One region of the Erwinia sp. HDF1-3R genome, then DNA from elsewhere that is predicted to be linked to it. Evidence: predicted binding sites of a transcription regulator. Region 1 holds the regulator's gene; each other region holds the start of a gene.
What was found. Region 1 encodes LexA, which represses DNA repair genes until DNA is damaged. Its sites were predicted from a motif close to TNCTGTATGTACATACAGNA; they were not measured.
Positions count from the first base shown of each region.

Region 1 (6,217 bases):
ACGCTTATCTGGCGCAGCAGTTCGGCTCGGGTAAGCTCGCGATGCTGCATGACCAGGACGGCGATAAGCGACGGCATGACCAGCATATGGTGAATATTGTTGCGGTAATAGGTCATCAGCACCGCCTGCTCGCGCGGCAGAATGATGATCTCGCCAATATTATCCTGCTCGATTTCAAACTTGTTCATGCCCAGCGCATGATCAAGCAGCGCTTCCGGGGTCATATCCGGCACCGTGGCATCGGGTGAGTAGGGCACGTTGCGCAGTAGCTGTACGTAGCACTCGAGCTGTGCAATCAGCTGTTCACGCGTCATCGAGCGCTGGCGCGAGGCCAGCAGGGCGGTGACGCAGAGGTTCATGGCGTTAGCCGCTCCGGCGTTGTTTATACGCATCATCACCTGCGAGGCGATGTCGTTAACCGCGGGAGTGAGCCAGGCGGGACGCTGCGCTTCGATAGGATCGATGGCGTCGCGCCATTCCGGGACGCGCTGATTCAGATAAGTGACCAGCGGCAGCGGCTCGCCAAAGTTGACGTAACCCTGGCCCAGGTTGCGCAGCTTGCGTAACCCGCGCACCATCTGTAAAAAGCCCTCTTTCTCTTTGGTCGCGCCACGCAGTTCCTTCGCATAGGTGCCCACCTCCATAACGTGTTCATAGCCGATATAGATCGGCACCAGCGTTATTGGACGGTTGCCGCCGCGCAGCATGGCCTGAATGGTCATCGACAGCGTGCCGGTTTTCGGATCAAGAAGGCGACCAGTACGCGAACGTCCGCCCTCAACGAAATACTCGACCGAGTAGCCGCGGGTGAACAGCTCGCCCAGATACTCGCGGAATACCGTGGAGTAGAGTTTGTTGCCCTTAAAGGTACGGCGGATAAAGAACGCGCCCAGGCGGCGGAATATCGGCCCGGCAGGCCAGAAGTTCAGATTGATCCCGGCAGCAATGTGCGGCGGTACCAGCCCCTGATGATAGAGCACGTAGGAGAGCAGCAGATAGTCCATATGGCTGCGATGGCAGGGAACATAGACTATCTCGTGTCCATCCTGTGCCAGCTGGCGTACGCGCTCGCCGCCGTTAACGTTAATACCCTGATAAAGCTTGCTCCACGTCCAGCCCATAATGCGGTCGGTCAGGCGTATCGCTTCATAAGAGAAGTCGGCGGCAATCTCCTCCATCAGCTCAACGGCATTCTGCTGAGCCTTTTCAAAGGGGATTTTTTTGCTGCGCGCTTCGTCCTCTACTGCTTTAGCAATCGCCCTGGACTGCAGAAGCCTGTTGAACAGGTCCTGGCGAACGGGCAGGCGCGGCCCAACGGCGGCCAGGCGCTGGCGGGCGAAATGCATGCGCGCCACGCGAGCCAGCTTCTGAGCAATGGTTTTATCGGTGCCGTGCTCCGTTGCCATGCGCCGCAGAGAGAGCATCGGCGAAAAGCGCACGAAGCTGTCACGGCCCAGCCACAGTACGGCGAAGAACTTTTGAATGCCGTTAAGCACGCGAAGATGGGGCTGACTCTCGCCCTGAACCTCACGGCCAGGGGCGCGGCCAAACATCACCGATACCGGGACCATCTGCACGTCCAGCAGCGGGTTGCTGCGGTGCAGATCCAGATATTCGTGAAACAGCTTCACCGATTCAATATTCGGCACAAAATAGGGGAATACGCGCGGACCGTCATGAATAAAGACATGGCGGGGCAGCACTGTCCCATCGATTTCCAGCGGATCTAAGGGATCGGGGAGATCCTGTTTGCGACACTGTTCACGTAGCGCGAGCAGATCGGCCTTTGAATCGTAAGGCAGCACATACATAATAGGGCGCGACGTATCAAGCCCCAGTTCAGCGACCGGCTCGGCGGGGATCGCCTTACTCTTTAGTAAGAATTTAACCGGTAAATTCAATAGGTTATAATATAAATTACGCCAACCTGACATAGACAACATGAAGCCTCTTGTTAGCAAAGCGCGGCAAGCATACCAGAAAGCGCCAGTGAGATCTGTGGTGTTGCAAAATGTGCGCCACTCAGACATTGACGTTAAACAGTTCAAAGGGTTCCCTCATTATGACAAATAACGTCACCGGATTGACCAGAATTATCAAGGCCGCAGGTTATTCGTGGCAGGGACTGCGTGCGGCATGGCAGAACGAGGCGGCTTTTCGTCAGGAAGCCATTGTGGCGCTTGTCGCCATCGTGCTGGCCTGCTGGCTGGACGTGACGCCGATAACCCGGGTGCTGCTGATCGGTTCGGTGGTGCTGGTAGTCGTGGTTGAACTGCTTAACAGCGCCATAGAAGCGATAGTGGACCGCATCGGCAGTGAGCGGCACCCGCTGGCAGGCCGCGCAAAGGATATGGGTTCAGCGGCAGTGCTGCTGACTATTCTTATGGCGATGACCACCTGGCTGATGTTGTTAGTGCCACATATGCGATAGACGTTCCAGAATCAGACAAACTGCTGTTTTTTGTCCATCTTTAGGTTTTCAACGCGCAAATACCTGTATATACTCACAGTCGACTGTATAAACAACCAGGGGGCGGGATGAAAGCACTAACGGTAAGACAGCAACAGGTTTATGACCTGATACGCGCCCATATTAACCAGACCGGCATGCCGCCAACGCGGGCAGAAATTGCCGCTCAGCTTGGCTTCCGCTCGCCAAATGCGGCGGAAGAACATCTCAAGGCACTGGCACGTAAAGGCGTAATTGAGATTGTGTCCGGTGCCTCGCGCGGCATTCGACTGATGATGGAAGACGAAGAAGGCCTGCCGCTGATTGGCCGCGTCGCCGCCGGTGAGCCGCTGCTGGCCCAGGAACATATCGAAGGCCACTACAAGGTTGACCCAGGTTTGTTTAAACCCAGCGCCGACTTCCTGCTGCGCGTGAGCGGCATGTCGATGAAAGATATTGGCATTATGGATGGCGATCTTCTGGCGGTTCACAAAACCCAGGAAGTGCGTAACGGCCAGGTTGTGGTTGCACGTATTGATGATGAAGTTACCGTCAAACGGCTGAAAAAGCAGGGCAATACGGTCCATCTTCTGCCTGAAAACAGCGATTTCGAGCCGATCGTCGTCGATCTTCGCCAGCAGACCCTGTCGATTGAAGGTCTTGCCGTGGGTGTGATCCGTAACGGTAACTGGGTTTGATAACCGTTTTATCCGTTCTAACTGACTGTTAACTGACGCGCCGCCTCGCCAGCGCGTCAGTTTATCGTTGGCTACCACTCAGCAGACGATGTGTATGACAGTGACTTGCGCAGACACCCGTCGCGCAGTGGATACCGATGCGATTTTTAAACGCTGCTGACAAAAGCCTCTGGCGGCTTGCGCTGCCGATGATCCTCTCAAATATTACCGTGCCGCTGCTGGGGCTGGTCGATACCGCTGTCATTGGCCACCTCGATAAGCCTGTCTATCTTGCGGGCGTCGCGATCGGCACCACCATCACCAGCTTCCTGTTTATGCTGCTGCTTTTTCTGCGTATGAGCACCACCGGACTGACCGCTCAGGCTTTCGGTGCCGGCGACAACGCCGAGCTTGCACGCGCGCTTATGCAGCCTCTCTGCATTGCGCTGGCGGCCGGACTGGCTTTTATCGCGTTGCAATCCCCTCTTACGCATCTGGCGCTGACGCTGGTCGGCGGCGATCCTGACGTGCAGTACCAGGCATCACTGTTTATGCATATCCGCTGGCTCAGCGCGCCTGCCACGCTGGCGAACCTCGTGCTGCTGGGGTGGCTGCTTGGCGTTCAGTATGCCCGCGCGCCCGTCATCCTGCTGGTTGTGGGCAATCTGGTGAATATTTTGCTCGATCTCTGGCTGGTGATCGGGCTGAAGTGGGGTGTCCAGGGGGCGGCTACGGCTACGGTTATCGCGGAATACTGTTCGCTGGCCGTCGGGTTGCTGCTCGTCTGGCGCGTAATGAAGATGCGTGGCATTCCGACGGCGCTGCTAAAAAGCGCATGGCGGGGCGGGCCTGGACGTTTGTTCAGGCTTAGCCGGGATATCATGCTGCGTTCTCTGCTGCTTCAACTCTGCTTCCTTTCGTTAACAGTACTGGGCGCACGGCTGGGGGGCGACATCGTCGCGGTCAATGCCGTACTGCTGATGTTCCTGACCTTTACGGCTTACGCGCTGGATGGGTTTGCTTATGCCGTTGAAGCCTGCTCGGGCGAGGCCTTTGGCGCGCGCGACAGGCAGAGGCTGCTGCTGGTATGGCACGCTGCATGCCGTCAGGCGGGATGGGTCGCGCTGTTTTTCTCACTGCTCTATGCCTTTGCCGGGCCTTATATTGTCGCATTGCTTACCTCGATCCCTGCTTTACAGCACCAGGCGGATCGCTACCTGATTTGGCAGGTCCTTCTGCCGGTATGCGGCGTCTGGTGTTACCTGCTGGATGGCATGTTTATCGGTGCAACCCGCGCCGCAGAGATGCGTAACAGCATGGCACTGGCGGCGCTGGGTTATGGCCTGACCCTGATTAGCGTTCCGGTGCTGGGGAATCACGGTCTGTGGCTGGCGATGACGGTTTTTCTGCTGTTAAGAGGGCTAACGCTGGGCGCGATATGGCGGCGGCACCAGCGCAACGGAACGTGGTTTTTGCCTCCGGGTCAGTGACATGTATCTTGCATTTCCTGGTTAATCTTTGATAAAAAAGAGTTTTTTACCTGCCGGGTCAGGAATAGTCTTAATCTGCCGCTTATTATCGTGTCGTTCCGTGCAATCCCCTCATCTTCTACTACAATTATCGTTAGGTTAAGCAGTTGAGCAGCGTTTTATATTGCTGCCAGGCGTTATGCTTAGACGATTGTACTAAATCTATTACACCTAACGCTCTTTACACTCAAAGTCAGGAGACACAAGATGAATAAAGATGAAGCCGGCGGTAACTGGAAACAGTTGAAGGGTAAAGTGAAAGAAAAATGGGGCAAGCTGACCGATGACGACATGACCGTCGTAGAAGGTAAACGCGATCAGCTGGTCGGTAAAATTCAGGAGCGCTATGGCTACGCAAAAGACCAGGCTGAGAAAGAAGTCAGCGACTGGGAAAGCCACAATAATCACCGCTTCTGATAAGTAAGTTCTTTTCTCTGACAGCATTAAAGCGTTTCAGGAAGATACTCCTACCCAGGCACATGGACTGTGCCGCTTAAACTCCGCAATCCCTTTTGAACCTTTACCAACACCTCACCTGAGCAGCGACCTGCAATCTGTACCTCGTCACTGGCCTGATTATATTTTTGGGAGCGTTTCTCTCATTCCGGTTAGCGTCCGCGCTTTTTACCGGCAGTCTGGGTGTGATCGTGGTGGCAATTGTCCTGATGGGTACAGGCCTCAACCTCGCTACAGTCCCGACATAATCCATGCGTTTCGATGATGCTATGGGACAGGGTAAAGCCTGAGTTAAGGGCCAGCGTATTCAGGATATTTTCCACCCCTTCCGCGTGCTTCTCGGCGACAGACCCGCAGCGATCGCAGATCAGCATGGCAGAGGTGTGGGAGGGTTGCTCAAAATGATGGCAGACAACGTAGCTGTTGGTCGACTCAACGCGATGAACAAATCCCTGTTCCAGCAGAAAATCCAGCGCGCGATAGACGGTAGGGGGCTTAGCCTGAGGTTCCGTGGTGCGCAGCAGATCAAGCAAATCGTAGGCGCTAATGGCCCCGTGCTGTCCGCTCATTAGCCGCAACACTTCCAGACGCTGAGGCGTCAGTCTTACATTACGCTGCTGACAAAGTGATTCCGCCTGTGACAGGATTTTTTCAGCACTGCTAATGGTCATTTTTCTTCCCCCTCACGCCAGATCGAATTGTTATGTTATCACGCCCGCCACAAAACGCCGAATCTCCTCGCGCCCCTCTTTTGTTGATTAACCGTCAAGGGTAAGCCGCTGAAAAAATTCCAGAAATGATTGGTATTTGACTAAAGTGGCTATCATTAAGCACTCTTAATCTGTCAGAGCATTTGGGGATATGACGTAAAAGGTCTATAAAACATCGTTTATGTAATTTGCAGCCACAAACGTTACTGACTACCTTGAGATAAGGAATAGCGGCATTTTAAGCGTAAAGGATTGAGATACCGGGCTAAACGATTAGTGTGATAACAGATAAATAAATCGGCAATGAGCTGATAAGCCCACGCATTGTTATTTACTTCACGGCAATGAATAGCTGCCTCTGTGTCCATTATGCAGGCAGTCGCACTCTTCTCGCTT
Region 1 is NZ_CP155071.1:423,564-429,780, forward strand. It holds gene plsB (glycerol-3-phosphate 1-O-acyltransferase PlsB) at 1-1,934, opposite strand, end outside; gene AAGR22_RS01870 (diacylglycerol kinase) at 2,063-2,431, shown strand; gene lexA (transcriptional repressor LexA) at 2,539-3,147, shown strand; gene dinF (MATE family efflux transporter DinF) at 3,285-4,616, shown strand; gene AAGR22_RS01885 (CsbD family protein) at 4,863-5,072, shown strand; gene zur (zinc uptake transcriptional repressor Zur) at 5,264-5,782, opposite strand.

Region 2 (6,217 bases), 830 kb from region 1:
GCCGCGTTCATCATGCCCAGGCGGCTGGCGAGCACGTCCATCATCATCTCCGGCACCTGGTCCTGGAGCACGCTATCGCTGAGGAGATGATGCACCACCGGGCCGACGCAGGCGACCGCGCGCAGACGCTGTGACTCAAGATAGGCCAGCCGCACCGCCACGTTAGCGCCAAAGCGGAAGCCGAAGGCCGCCACGCGGGTGTGATCGACCCAGGGTACATTTTCCAGCTGACGCAGCACCTGCTGGTGCAGAAAGCTGGTGTCCTGGGTGAGTGTCCACTTCGACGAAAACCCCACTGAAGGCATATCGATGGTTAGCATGGCGATCCCGCGCGGGGCAAGGTAGTCATGAAACAGGCGATAGCTGTCGGTTTGCAGCGCGTCCAGCGTGCCGCACAGCAGCACCGTAGGATAAGGCGCACTGACGCCTGCGGGCATATGCAGAAAGCCCTCAATCGGGCTGCCGCCGGGGATAGCGAACGTCAGCGCTCTCAGCTCGCCCGACAGACGCTTTGTGGCCTCTTCGTAGGCGCGGTTAGCCATCAGCTGCGCCTGGTCGGCCAGCTCATCGCCTTTCAGATGCGGGTAGCCCGCCACGCCGAGCAAATTGGCGGCATGCAGCCAGCAGCGCCCCGCCTCTTCATCGCGGGTGGCGGCGCTGGCCCGTTGCTGCCACTGCGCCGCCTGGGAAGACCACTCGTAAATCCAGTTGCCGCCGCGATAGCCGATCACCGTATCCAGCAGGCTTTCATCGGTGTGCTCCGCGCGGCTGTTGGCGATTCTGGCAAGCACCTCGCCGATCTCAAGCGGCGGCAGGCCGCGCCACGTCCAGAGTACGCGGTTAATCATCCGGTACCAGCCAGCGTGACTCTCCCCCTCCAGCGCGGAATGAACCGGCAGCGGCTTATGCAGATGTCGGCGACGCACTAAGGATGAGGTTTCAGGGTGTTTGAAGCGCGGTTTGAACAGCTCTTCGCTCAGATTTTTCGGTGACATAGCGTGGCGGTCCTCCGGCGCACAGGGCATGGGACCAGTCTACCCCAGGCCCTGCGGCTGCGCTAACCGTAAAAACAGCAACGCCCGGCAGAACCGGGCGTTGCGTTGACCGGGATCAATCAGCCTTTAACAATGGGCGGAATATAGGCCACGCCCATATCCCACGGCTGTTCAATCCAGGTGTTCTGCGGAATATCAACCACATAGTCGTCAACCAGCGGGCGACCGGCAGGCTTGGCGAAAATGGTCACAAAGTGGGCTTTCGGATACATCTCGCGGATCGCCTGCGCGGTACCGCCGGTATCCACCAGATCGTCAATGACGATAAAGCCTTCACCGTCGCCTTCAGCGCGCTTAAGGATTTTCATTTCACGCTGATTGTCGTGATCGTAGCTGGAGATGCACACGGTATCCACATGGCGAATACCCAGCTCACGGGCCAGCAGGGAAGCGGGAACCAGTCCGCCGCGGCTGACCGCGATAATGCCTGTCCACTGCTCAACGGGAAGCAGGCGCTGAGCCAGTTTACGGGCATGGATCTGCAGCATGTCCCAGGTGACGATGTATTTTTCGCTCATAAAGGTGTCCCGACCAGTGGTGTTGGCTTAAAAATGTACTATGGGTGAGGTTGCGCGGAATTATAGAGATCTGAGGCGCTAAAAACCAGCACCGATCGGCCTCCAGCCCGCTTTTTTGCTGTTGCGAAGTAAGCATCCCCGTTGAAACGATGATATTCTTTGCCAACAGCGTCAGATCCGCTGACGCGAGCTGTTTAACCGCTAATCTTGCTCGCCATCCACGGCTCATGCTAAACGATGGTGCTGGCACAGGAGAGTTATCGTGTCTGAATTATCTCAACTGTCACCACAGCCGCTGTGGGATATCTTTGCCAAAGTCTGCTCTATTCCGCACCCCTCTTATCATGAAGAAGCCCTGGCGCAGTACATTCTGGGCTGGGCGAAAGAACAGGGCTTCTGGGCCGAACGCGATGAAGTGGGCAATATTTTGATCCGCAAACCTGCCACCGCCGGGCTGGAAAATCTGAAGCCGGTGGCGCTGCAGGCGCACCTGGATATGGTGCCGCAGAAAAACAACGACACGGTTCACGACTTCACGAAAGATCCCATCCAGCCGTGGATCGACAGCGAATGGGTTAAGGCGCGCGGCACCACGCTGGGCGCGGATAACGGTATTGGCCTGTCCTCTGCGCTGGCGGTGCTGGCGGATAAAAACGTTGAGCACGGCCCGCTGGAAGTGCTGCTGACCATGACCGAAGAGACCGGCATGGCGGGTGCGTTTGGCCTTCAGCCCAACTGGCTGCAGGCAGACATCCTGATTAACACCGATTCGGAAGAAGAGGGTGAAATCTACATGGGCTGCGCGGGCGGCATTGATTTTACCGCGACGCTGCCGATCGACCGTGAAGCGGTACCCGAAGGCTTCGCGCATATTCAGCTCTCCCTTAAGGGCCTGAAGGGCGGCCACTCCGGCTGTGATATTCACGTCGGCCTGGGTAACGCTAACAAGCTGCTGGCCCGCTTTCTGTTCACCCAGGCTAAGGCACTGGATCTGCGCCTGGTCGACTTTACCGGCGGTACGCTGCGTAACGCTATCCCGCGTGAGGCCACGGCGACGCTCGCCGTCCCGGCAGACAGGCTGGACGTGCTGAAAAGCAAGGCACTGCACTATCTGGAGACGCTAAAAAGCGAGCTGGCGCTGAAAGAGAAGAACATTAATCTGGTGGTGGAGAACGTGGCGGCCAGTGGCCCGGCGCTGACCGCAGCCAGCCGCGACGCCTTTATCGCGCTGCTGAACAGTACGCCAAACGGCGTTATCCGCAACTCTGACGTAGTAAAGGGCGTGGTCGAAACCTCGCTAAACGTCGGCGTGGTGGCGATCCGCGAAAACGAAGCGGTAATCAACAGCCTGATCCGTTCGCTGATCGACAGCGGTAAAGAGTACGTGGTGGAAACCCTGACCGCGCTGGCTGAACTGGCCGGCGCCACGGCGCGGGCGAAAGGCAGCTATCCTGGCTGGCAGCCGGACGCAACTTCGCCGGTGATGGCGCTGGTGGGGGAAACCTACAAAAAGCTGTTTGGCAGAACGCCAAACATTCAGGTGATCCACGCGGGTCTGGAGTGCGGTCTGTTTAAAAAGCCCTATCCGGACATGGATATGGTTTCCATCGGGCCAACCATCACCGGGCCACATTCGCCGGATGAGCAGGTCCATATTGCCAGCGTGGGCCTCTACTGGCAGCTGCTGACGGCGCTGCTTAAGGCTATCCCGGCGAAATAAGCCTGACCGGCAGGCGGACCCTGTTCCGCCTGCCGCTTCCCTGCGGGCCGTGCGCCTGCCCCTGTTGCTGCCCGCTCTTACCCGCTATAAACCCAATAGCAGCTGACGTTCAATCTGGGGATTGAGCAGCGTCACGTGCAGCCCGACCAGCCTGACGCCGCGCCCACTTCGCCGCTCCTCCCAGGCCTTCTTCGCCACCGCAATCATGTCGTCTTTATTCAGCTCGGGCCAGACGTGCTCCTGCGTGGTCTGCTGGAAATCATTAAACTTTAGCTTGACGCCCTGGCGGGCAATCAGCCGGTCCGGCTTAATTTTAATCAGGCGGCGCTCCAGCTCCTCATAAAGGAAGTCGATAATTTTCAGGCACTCTTCCCAGCTGTGGATATCCTCCGACAGGGTACGCTCAACGCCGAGGGATTTGCGCAGGCGATCGGTGACCACCTCCCGCTCATCAATGCCGTTACAGCGCTCCCACAGCACCCGGCCAAACTTGCCAAAGCGCCGGAGCAGCGCGGCAAGATCGGTCTTCTGCACGTCGCCGCAGGTCATCAGCCCCATTTCCTCCAGCTTTTTGGCCGTCACCTTGCCGACGCCGGGGATCTTCGCCAGCGGCAGCGTCAGCAGAAACTGCGATATTTCATCAGGGGTTATCACGAACTGCCCGTCGGGTTTATTCAGATCGGAGGCAATTTTGGCGACAAATTTCACCGGCGCTACCCCTGCCGAGGCGGTCAGATTCAGCTCCCGACTGATGGTCTGGCGAATTTCGCGCGCCATCAGCGTGGCTGAGCCGTGGCAGTGCAGGCTGTCGGTGACGTCAAGATAGGCTTCATCCAGAGAGAGCGGCTCAATCAGGGAGGTATAGCGCGAGAATATTTCACGAATATGGGCGCTGGCTTCTTTGTAGGCATCGAAACGGCCAGGCACCACCTTAAGATGCGGGCAGAGCTTAAGCGCCATCGCGGTGGACATGGCGCTGTGTACGCCAAACTTGCGCGCCGGGTAGTTGGCGGTGCTGATCACCCCCCGCTTAAGATGGCTGCCGCCGATGGCTATCGGGATATTGCGCAGGCTGGGATCGTCGCGCATCTCTACTGCGGCATAAAAGCAGTCCATATCGACGTGAATGATCTTCCGCATATCCCCCTCCAACTGTACTGGATAAGTATACAGCGAAATAAGCGAATGACAATATTACCCGTTTGGCCAAAGCACAGCGGCAAAGGGCTGAGCCACACTTTTATTCAGTATTTTATACTCTGCTCTCTTGATAAAAAAATAGACAATGCTAATGTGACGCAGCAATAGCGGCTATTAACTGATATTGCCTGTAAACGCGTCCCGGACGCCGCATCCACCCCTCCTTTTTCAAGGGAACCAGAATGGGCAAAATCGCACTCCTTTTTGCGATGTTTTTTCTGCCAGCCGTTGTTTTCGCCAGCGTACCCACCACCCCGGTACTGCCGCTGGCACCGGTAAGCAAAGAATTAAAGAAACAGCTAATTGGCACGCCTGTGTATATTCAAATATTCAAAGAAGAACGCACGCTTGAGCTTTATGGCAAAATTGGCAACGATTATCGTTTAATAGACAGCTATCGAATTTGTAATTTCTCTGGTGGCCTGGGGCCTAAGCGCCGTCAGGGAGATTTTAAAAGTCCGGAAGGGTTTTACAGCGTCGGGCTTTCCCAGTTAAAACCTGACAGCCGCTTTTATCGGGCGATTAACGTCGGCTTCCCCAACGCCTACGATCGTCAGCAGGGATATGAGGGGAAATATCTGATGATCCACGGCAGCTGCGTGTCTATCGGCTGTTATGCGATGACCGATACCAATATTCAGGATATCTATCGTTTTGTGGAAGCCGCGCTGCGTAACGGTCAGCCACGTATCGAATTAAGCATCTATCCGTTCCGCATGACCGAAAGCAATATGCAGCGTCACCGTAACTCGGTGTACTACAGCTTCTGGCAGCAGCTGCAACCGGGCTACGCCCAGTTTGTACAGACCCACCTGCCGCCTTCGGTCAGCGTCAGCGACGGTCACTATGTGCTGAATAGCCCGGGGTCACTGCTCAGCGCCCCGGCTACCGGTTCAACGCTGGCGCTCACCCAGACAAAATAGCGCCCAGTCGCCTGGCGCAATTTTGTGCCAGGTTTCATTGCCCGTCAGGGGCTGGGTAGCGATCACCGTGACCACGTCATTCGGCGTGGTCTGCTTCTGAAAATCAATCTCAACGTCCTGATCCAGCAGCGTCGCCTTGCCAAACGGTGCCCGACGGGTTATCCAGAACAGATTCGTCGAGCAGAAAGCCATCAGATAGCGGCCATCCGACAGCAGCATATTGAATACGCCCTTTTTCCGCAGCTCCGTCGCCAGTTCGGCAATATAGCGAAATACCGCAGGCCAGTTGCCCGGCGTGCGCGGATAGCGCGTGGTCAGCTTGTGCAGCAGCCAGCAAAATGCCTGCTCGCTGTCGGTCTCGCCGACCGCCCGAAAGGGACCGGTATCCAGCGTCCGGTAGCCTTTCAGCTGCCCATTATGCGCATAGGTCCAGTTGCGGCCCCACAGCTCGCGGGTAAAGGGATGCGTATTTTCCAGCGCCACCTCACCCCGGTTCGCCTGGCGAATGTGCGCCACCACGGAATGCGATTTAATCGGATACTCCTGCACCAGCCGTGCGACAGGCGAATTAAAGCTGGGTTGGGGATCCTTGAATGTGCGACAGCCTTTTCCTTCATAAAAGGTAATTCCCCAGCCATCCTTGTGCGGACCGGTTCCCCCACCGCGCTGGACAAGACCGGTAAAGCTGAAACAGATGTCCGTAGGAACGTTGGCGCTCATCCCGAGCAGTTCACACATAGCGACTACCTCGCAGTAAGGCCCTGCTACCAGGGCCGGGAAAGGGTTACTTCGCCATCTCTT
Region 2 is NZ_CP155071.1:1,253,707-1,259,923, reverse strand. It holds gene frsA (esterase FrsA) at 1-995, opposite strand, end outside; gene gpt (xanthine phosphoribosyltransferase) at 1,115-1,573, opposite strand; gene pepD (beta-Ala-His dipeptidase) at 1,836-3,293, shown strand; gene dinB (DNA polymerase IV) at 3,378-4,433, opposite strand; gene dpaA (peptidoglycan meso-diaminopimelic acid protein amidase) at 4,676-5,416, shown strand; gene AAGR22_RS05595 (class II glutamine amidotransferase) at 5,387-6,154, opposite strand; gene lpcA (D-sedoheptulose 7-phosphate isomerase) at 6,201-6,217, opposite strand, start outside.
Region 2: the regulator LexA is predicted to act here: its motif matches at 4,449-4,468, upstream of dinB (DNA polymerase IV).

Region 3 (6,217 bases), 1.7 Mb from region 1:
GTAGCGATAGCGGCTAACGGTCAGGGTGGCATTCATGGTTTATCTCCAGCACAACGGGTGTGAAGGTAAATAAGCAACATCAATGCCAGGGTGATAGCGGATGGTCAGTGACCGACAATATCGGGGTGATAAACGGATGATAAGTGACCGACTTAATTAACGTTAAAGCCGGGAGGCACCCGATGGGCCTGACCATGATGTCTGACGCGGTGCTGGCTGCACCGTGGGAGAACGTTCCACATAGACTACCTGCCTTACCATAAGGCATCCCGGCGCGGCGCTGCTTCGGATTAACGCCGGGCCACTTCAGGGGGAGTTGAGCAGAAGGTATCGGGCGGGTTTAACGCTTTCCTGAATGAAAAATCGGGCGAAAACCTGTCGCCCGATTTAATGCTTAATCGACACTTAATCGGGCTGAAACGTTGCGCCCGATTAAGTGCCATATCACCATGCCGTCAGGCTGGCACGGTCAGTGCTTTCTGACTGCGCGACCAGATCCTGTGTGCACCCATCGCCAACAGGAACTCGCTCATCAGCACGCCTTCGGCCTTACTGTCTTCGATGATACCTTCTTCCTGTTCGCTGTCGCCCAGGCCAAACTGCGCCTTAAAGCGGCGGGCGTCACCGCTAAGCCCGATAACCTTCAGGTGCTTATAGGCTTCCAGCAGGAAGTAGCGGGCATCACCGCTCAGCAGCAGGGCATCAATGTTGCCATCCGGGACGATGACCGCATCAAAGGTCAGCGACGGCAGACCGCTGAAGGTGGCATCAACAGGCAGGTCTGAACCGTCGTCGGCGCGTACCTGACCCATATGCGGTGCCAGCAGCTTGCCGTGAACGCCCTGAGCTTTAAGCTCCTGGAGGATCGCCAGCACGTCAGCAGCACATACGCCATCGCTGAGCAGCAACGCGACCTGGCGGCCCTTGATGGTCCCGCTGGGTACCGCATAGAGGCTCAGGCTGGCATCCTTTTTCAGACCGTTAACGTCTTTAGGCGGCGCGGTATGCATTTTCTCGTCGGACAGGGCAATCCCCAGGTTTTTTGCCACGCCATTTGCCAGCGAGACGTCGATATGGACCAGGTGATCGACCACGCGTTCGCGGATATAAGGACGGGCCACCTTGCTGAGCTCAAAGGAGTAGGCATCAATAATATGCTGCTGCTCCACCGGCGTCTGGCTGTTCCAGAACAGGCGCGGCTGCGAGTAATACTCGCCAAACGACGGGCTACGCTCGCGAACTTTATGGCCTTCGATGCGCTCCTGATAGCTTTCAAACCCGCCACGGTGCGGGGCTGGAGGCGTCTCACGCGGCCAGTTATCGTTGATCGAGTTTGGCTCATAGTTCGCCGGATTGGTGTCGATATCCATCCGGTGCATGCCCTGACGCTGGAAGTTGTGATACGGACAGGTCGGGCGGTTGATCGGGATCTCGTGGAAGTTAGGTCCACCCAGGCGGCTGATCTGAGTATCCGTATAGGAGAACAGGCGACCCTGCAATAGCGGATCGTTGGAGAAATCCATCCCCGGGACGATGTGCCCTGGATGGAAAGCAACCTGCTCGGTTTCGGCAAAAAAGTTATCCGGGTTACGGTTGAGAACCATCTTACCGATGAGTTCAACCGGCACCAGCTCTTCGGGAATAAGCTTGGTCGCATCCAGCAGGTCAAAGTCAAATTTGAACTCATCCTCCTCGGCAATCAGCTGTACGCCCAGCTCATACTCAGGATAGTCGCCAGCCTCAATGGCTTCCCACAGATCGCGACGGTGGAAGTCGGGATCGCGCCCGGTGAGTTTTTGCGCTTCATCCCACAGTAAAGAGGCTTTACCGGCAACCGGCTTCCAGTGGAAGCGGACGAAGGTGGCTTTACCTTCGGCATTGATAAAGCGGAAAGTGTGAATACCGAAGCCTTCCATCGTGCGGTAGCTGCGTGGGATACCGCGGTCGGACATCGCCCAGAGGACATTGTGCAGCGTTTCCGGCTGGAGCGACACATAGTCCCAGAAGGTATCGTGCGCGCTCTGTCCCTGAGGGATTTCATTATGGGGTTCGGGTTTCACCGCGTGGACAAAATCGGGAAATTTGTGAGCATCCTGGATAAAGAACACCGGGGTGTTATTGCCCACCAGGTCAAACACGCCCTCATCGGTATAAAACTTGGTCGACCAGCCGCGAATATCACGTACGGTATCCGCCGAGCCTGCACCGCCCTGAACGGTTGAAAAGCGCACGAATACCGGCGTCTGCTTACCCGGATCGCGCAGGAAGTCCGCTTTGGTGATATCGCTCATATCACGATACGGCTGGAAGTAGCCGTGTGCCGCAGAACCGCGGGCATGCACGATACGCTCAGGAATGCGTTCGTGGTCAAAGTGGGTGATTTTTTCGCGCAGGATAAAGTCTTCAAGCAGGGTAGGACCGCGAGTACCCGCGCGTAGTGAATTCTGGTCGTCGGCAATACGCGTGCCCTGATTGGTCGTCAGCGGGAAATTTTCACCCCCTTTGCGGAAGGACTCCAGCGCATCAAGCTTGGCATTATGCGTATTCGGGGCTTTCAGGCTACCGGGAGCCGTTGGCTCCTTCCCGGGTGGCGTAGGTTCCGCCGAAGGTTTATGCGACCCATCTGCGGGCGCCAGCGAATCCATGCCGGGTTTAGCTGAATCAGGCCCGGTAGACGGGGCGTTGTGGCTGAGTTCCTTATTATCTGTTTCTTTCGACATTCTCACTTACTCCTGTTGTTGTCATTTCAGACTCCAGTAACTATAGAACAGTGAGTGAGATACGCCTTAAAACAGCAGGGTTAAGTGTTTAAAATCGTGTTTAAAACATGATAAAGGATGATAAAACGCGCATAGCGCGGTAAAAATCGGCTGGGGAAGCGGGGCGGGGATAAAAAAAGGGCTGGCGGAGGCCAGCCCTGAGAGGATATTCGCGTTCTGTAGGCTCCCAACGGAGCAGGCTGTCAGCGTTCCGCCAGCTCGAAGTCACGCTCTGCATCGGCGTGAAGCAGTGCTTTATCGGTCTGCTTCAGCCACTGGCTGGTCAGCATGCCGGCCGTCATCGAGCCGTTCACATTCAGGGCGGTGCGGCCCATATCAATGAGCGGTTCAATAGAGATCAACAGCGCTACCAGCGTCACCGGCAGGCCCATCGTGGGCAGCACAATCAGCGCGGCGAAGGTCGCACCGCCGCCAACGCCTGCTACGCCCGCTGAACTGAGGGTTACGATGCCAACCAGGGTCGCAATCCACATCGGGTCGAATGGGTTGATGCCCACCGTCGGCGCAACCATCACCGCCAGCATGGTGGGATAAAGCCCCGCGCAGCCGTTCTGCCCTATGGTCGCACCAAATGAGGCGGAAAAGCTGGCGATAGACTCCGGAATACCCAGGCGACGCGTTTGGGCCTCAACGCTCAGCGGAATGGTTGCGGCGCTGGAACGGCTGGTAAAGGCAAAGGTGATGACCGGCCAGACTTTTTTAAAGAAACGCTTAGCATTAACGCCATTAACGGTGAGCAGCAGGGCATGGACGGCGAACATGATTGCCAGGCCCAGATAGGACGCCACGACAAAGCTGCCGAGCTTAACGATATCGCTCACGTTTGAGCTGGCCACCACCTTCGTCATCAGGGCCATTACGCCGAACGGCGTCAGCTTCATGATCAGGCGAACCAGCTTCATGACCCAGGCCTGTAAAACATCAATGGCAGCCAGCACGCGTTCGCCTTTCGGCCGATCATCCCGCAGCAGATGCAGGGCTGCAACACCCAGGAAGGCGGCAAAAATCACCACGCTGATAATCGAGGTCGGGCTGGCCCCGGTCAGGTCGGCAAAGGGGTTTTTTGGCACAAACGAGAGCAGCAGCTGCGGCGTGGAGAGATCGGCAACTTTGCCGACGTAGTTACTTTTTAGCGCGGCAAGGCGAGCGGTTTCCTGCACGCCCTGGACCAGCCCGCCGGCATCCAGCTTGAACAGCCAGGTGACGAACACGCCGACCAGCGCAGAGATAGCGGTGGTAAACAGCAGTACGCCAATCGTTAATACGCTAATTTTCCCCAGCGAGGAGGCATTATGCAGCCGGGCCACGGCGCTGAGTATTGAGGCGAAGACCAGCGGCATAACGATCATCTGCAACAGCTGAACGTAGCCGTTACCGACGAGATTAAACCAGCTAATGGACTCTTTCAGCGTCGCGCTGTCGGCGCCATAAATAGTATGCAGGACCAGGCCGAACAGCACACCGGTCACCAGGCCCAGCAGGACCTTTTTTGACAGGCTCCAGCGGGTGCTACCACTTTTAGCCAGTATAACTAACAGGGCGACAAATGCCGCAAGGTTAGCGATTAATGGAAGGTTCATCCCCAGATCTCCAATGAAGCGGTGCGCTATATCAGGCACCGCGCTATTACCGTTATTTTTTATTGCGCACGCAAATGCGCCCTGGAGTGCATGGTAGCAGCTGATCCGGGGTGTCTATATATCCAAATGGAATGGGTTATAACCAATCGTCGTTTTATGACGGGTTATTGCGCACCATGGCTATCAATTAGCCGATTAATGTTACTTTGTACCGTGCTGACCATCTGCGCTGGCCATCCGTCTGCACCAAAGGGGGGCATGCCGGGAGAGAACCACATGGCGATGCCGACCAGCGCCAGGCAGAAAATTCGCTCCATCTGGTTACCCTTCTGGCTGGCAAGTAGCGGCAGCCTGAAGCGCCAGCGACAGGGCCAGAGCAGCGGCACGCCAGCGGGCGTGAGCATATCGGCGACGATATGACTCAGGTAGCCTAGTACCAGGCCCTGAAAAGCATCGGCAGGCACCACCCAGTGCTGCGGAACTTTCAGGTTAAAGAGCGCAATACCTCCGATCACCGCCAGCAGGCTGTGGGTAAATCCACGATGACCGAAGGCGCGGGCAATAGGATGTGAAAGCCAGCGAAAACGACGGCCCAGCACGGATTGAGGGTGGTCGATATCCGGCAGCAGGCTGGTTAGCAGCGTTGCCGGAATAATATGCCACCAGTCACCGTTAGCCAGTACCGGCGTGAGTTCGGCGCGTTTGGAAAAAATAGCGCTGGCAAGCGCAAATATAAGATGGCCTTCGGCCGTCATGGAAAACACCTGGCTGGATAGCTGTCAATCCATCCAGTATAGGTGATATGTACAGTAGAATAAATATGTGACGCTGTAACGAAAGATAAATAGGGGGTAAAAGGATTAGTTTTCCTTCAGGCGGTTACCGTGGAGATGTGCTGCACTGAGCTGGCTCAGCGAGGAGAGCCTGACGTCAGCCAGTGCCCAGCGCGGGTCTGCGGCATGTTCAGCAGCAGGGACCACCACGGAGCGCATGCGGGCGGCTTTGGTCGCGATGACGCCGTTCAACGAGTCCTCCAGGGTTACGCAGTTAAGCGGATCCACCCCCAGGCCTTCCGCAGCGTTGAGATAAACCTGCGGATGGGGCTTGCTCCACGGCAGCGTTTCTGCCGAGGCAACCACGTCGAAATAGTCGCGCAGGTTGAAAATGTGCAGCACGCGTTCCAGCATATGCAGAGGCGAAGCTGACGCCAGGCCAATTTTCAGTCCTTCAGCCTTACAAAGTTTTATCGCTGATTCTACGCCGGGAAGCAGCGGGCGCGTCTCCTCAATCAGCGCCTGCGCTCGCACGATAATTCTGCGTGTAACTTCCTGCTGATCCGGCCCCTGCCAGGGCAGAGTTTCATACCACATCCTCACCACCTGATCGATACGCAACCCTACCGTATCCGGCAGCTCGTTGCGGCGCGACAGGTCGACGCCCAGTGAGGAAAAAATATCCCTTTCCGCGCGATCCCACAGCGGCTCAGAGTCAATTAGCAGCCCATCCATATCGAAAATTGCCGCAAGTACAGGACGAAAATAAGGCATTCTATCACTCCATTTGACCGGTTATCCTCACAGTAGCATGAAGCTTTCGCGGGTGAAATCGCCTTATTTTCGTCAATATTAGGGACAAGCCGACTTTTTTCAGGCACATTTGCTGCCTGAAGGTAAACTTACACCCCTGGCACAGAAGGACAGGAGAAAGCATGACTTATCAACAGGCTGGCAGAGTTGCCGTACTTAAGCGCATTGCTGGCTGGATCGTATTCATTCCGGCGTTGATTTCCACGCTTATTTCGCTGATGGGTTTTTTAGAACAAAGCCGTGAGAAGCGAGAAGGGATTAATGCCGTAAT
Region 3 is NZ_CP155071.1:2,124,435-2,130,651, forward strand. It holds gene AAGR22_RS09790 (MFS transporter) at 1-36, opposite strand, end outside; gene katE (catalase HPII) at 456-2,720, opposite strand; gene AAGR22_RS09800 (L-cystine transporter) at 2,963-4,360, opposite strand; gene AAGR22_RS09805 (metal-dependent hydrolase) at 4,525-5,115, opposite strand; gene hxpB (hexitol phosphatase HxpB) at 5,221-5,907, opposite strand; gene AAGR22_RS09815 (YniB family protein) at 6,069-6,217, shown strand, end outside.
Region 3: the regulator LexA is predicted to act here: its motif matches at 5,135-5,154, upstream of AAGR22_RS09805 (metal-dependent hydrolase).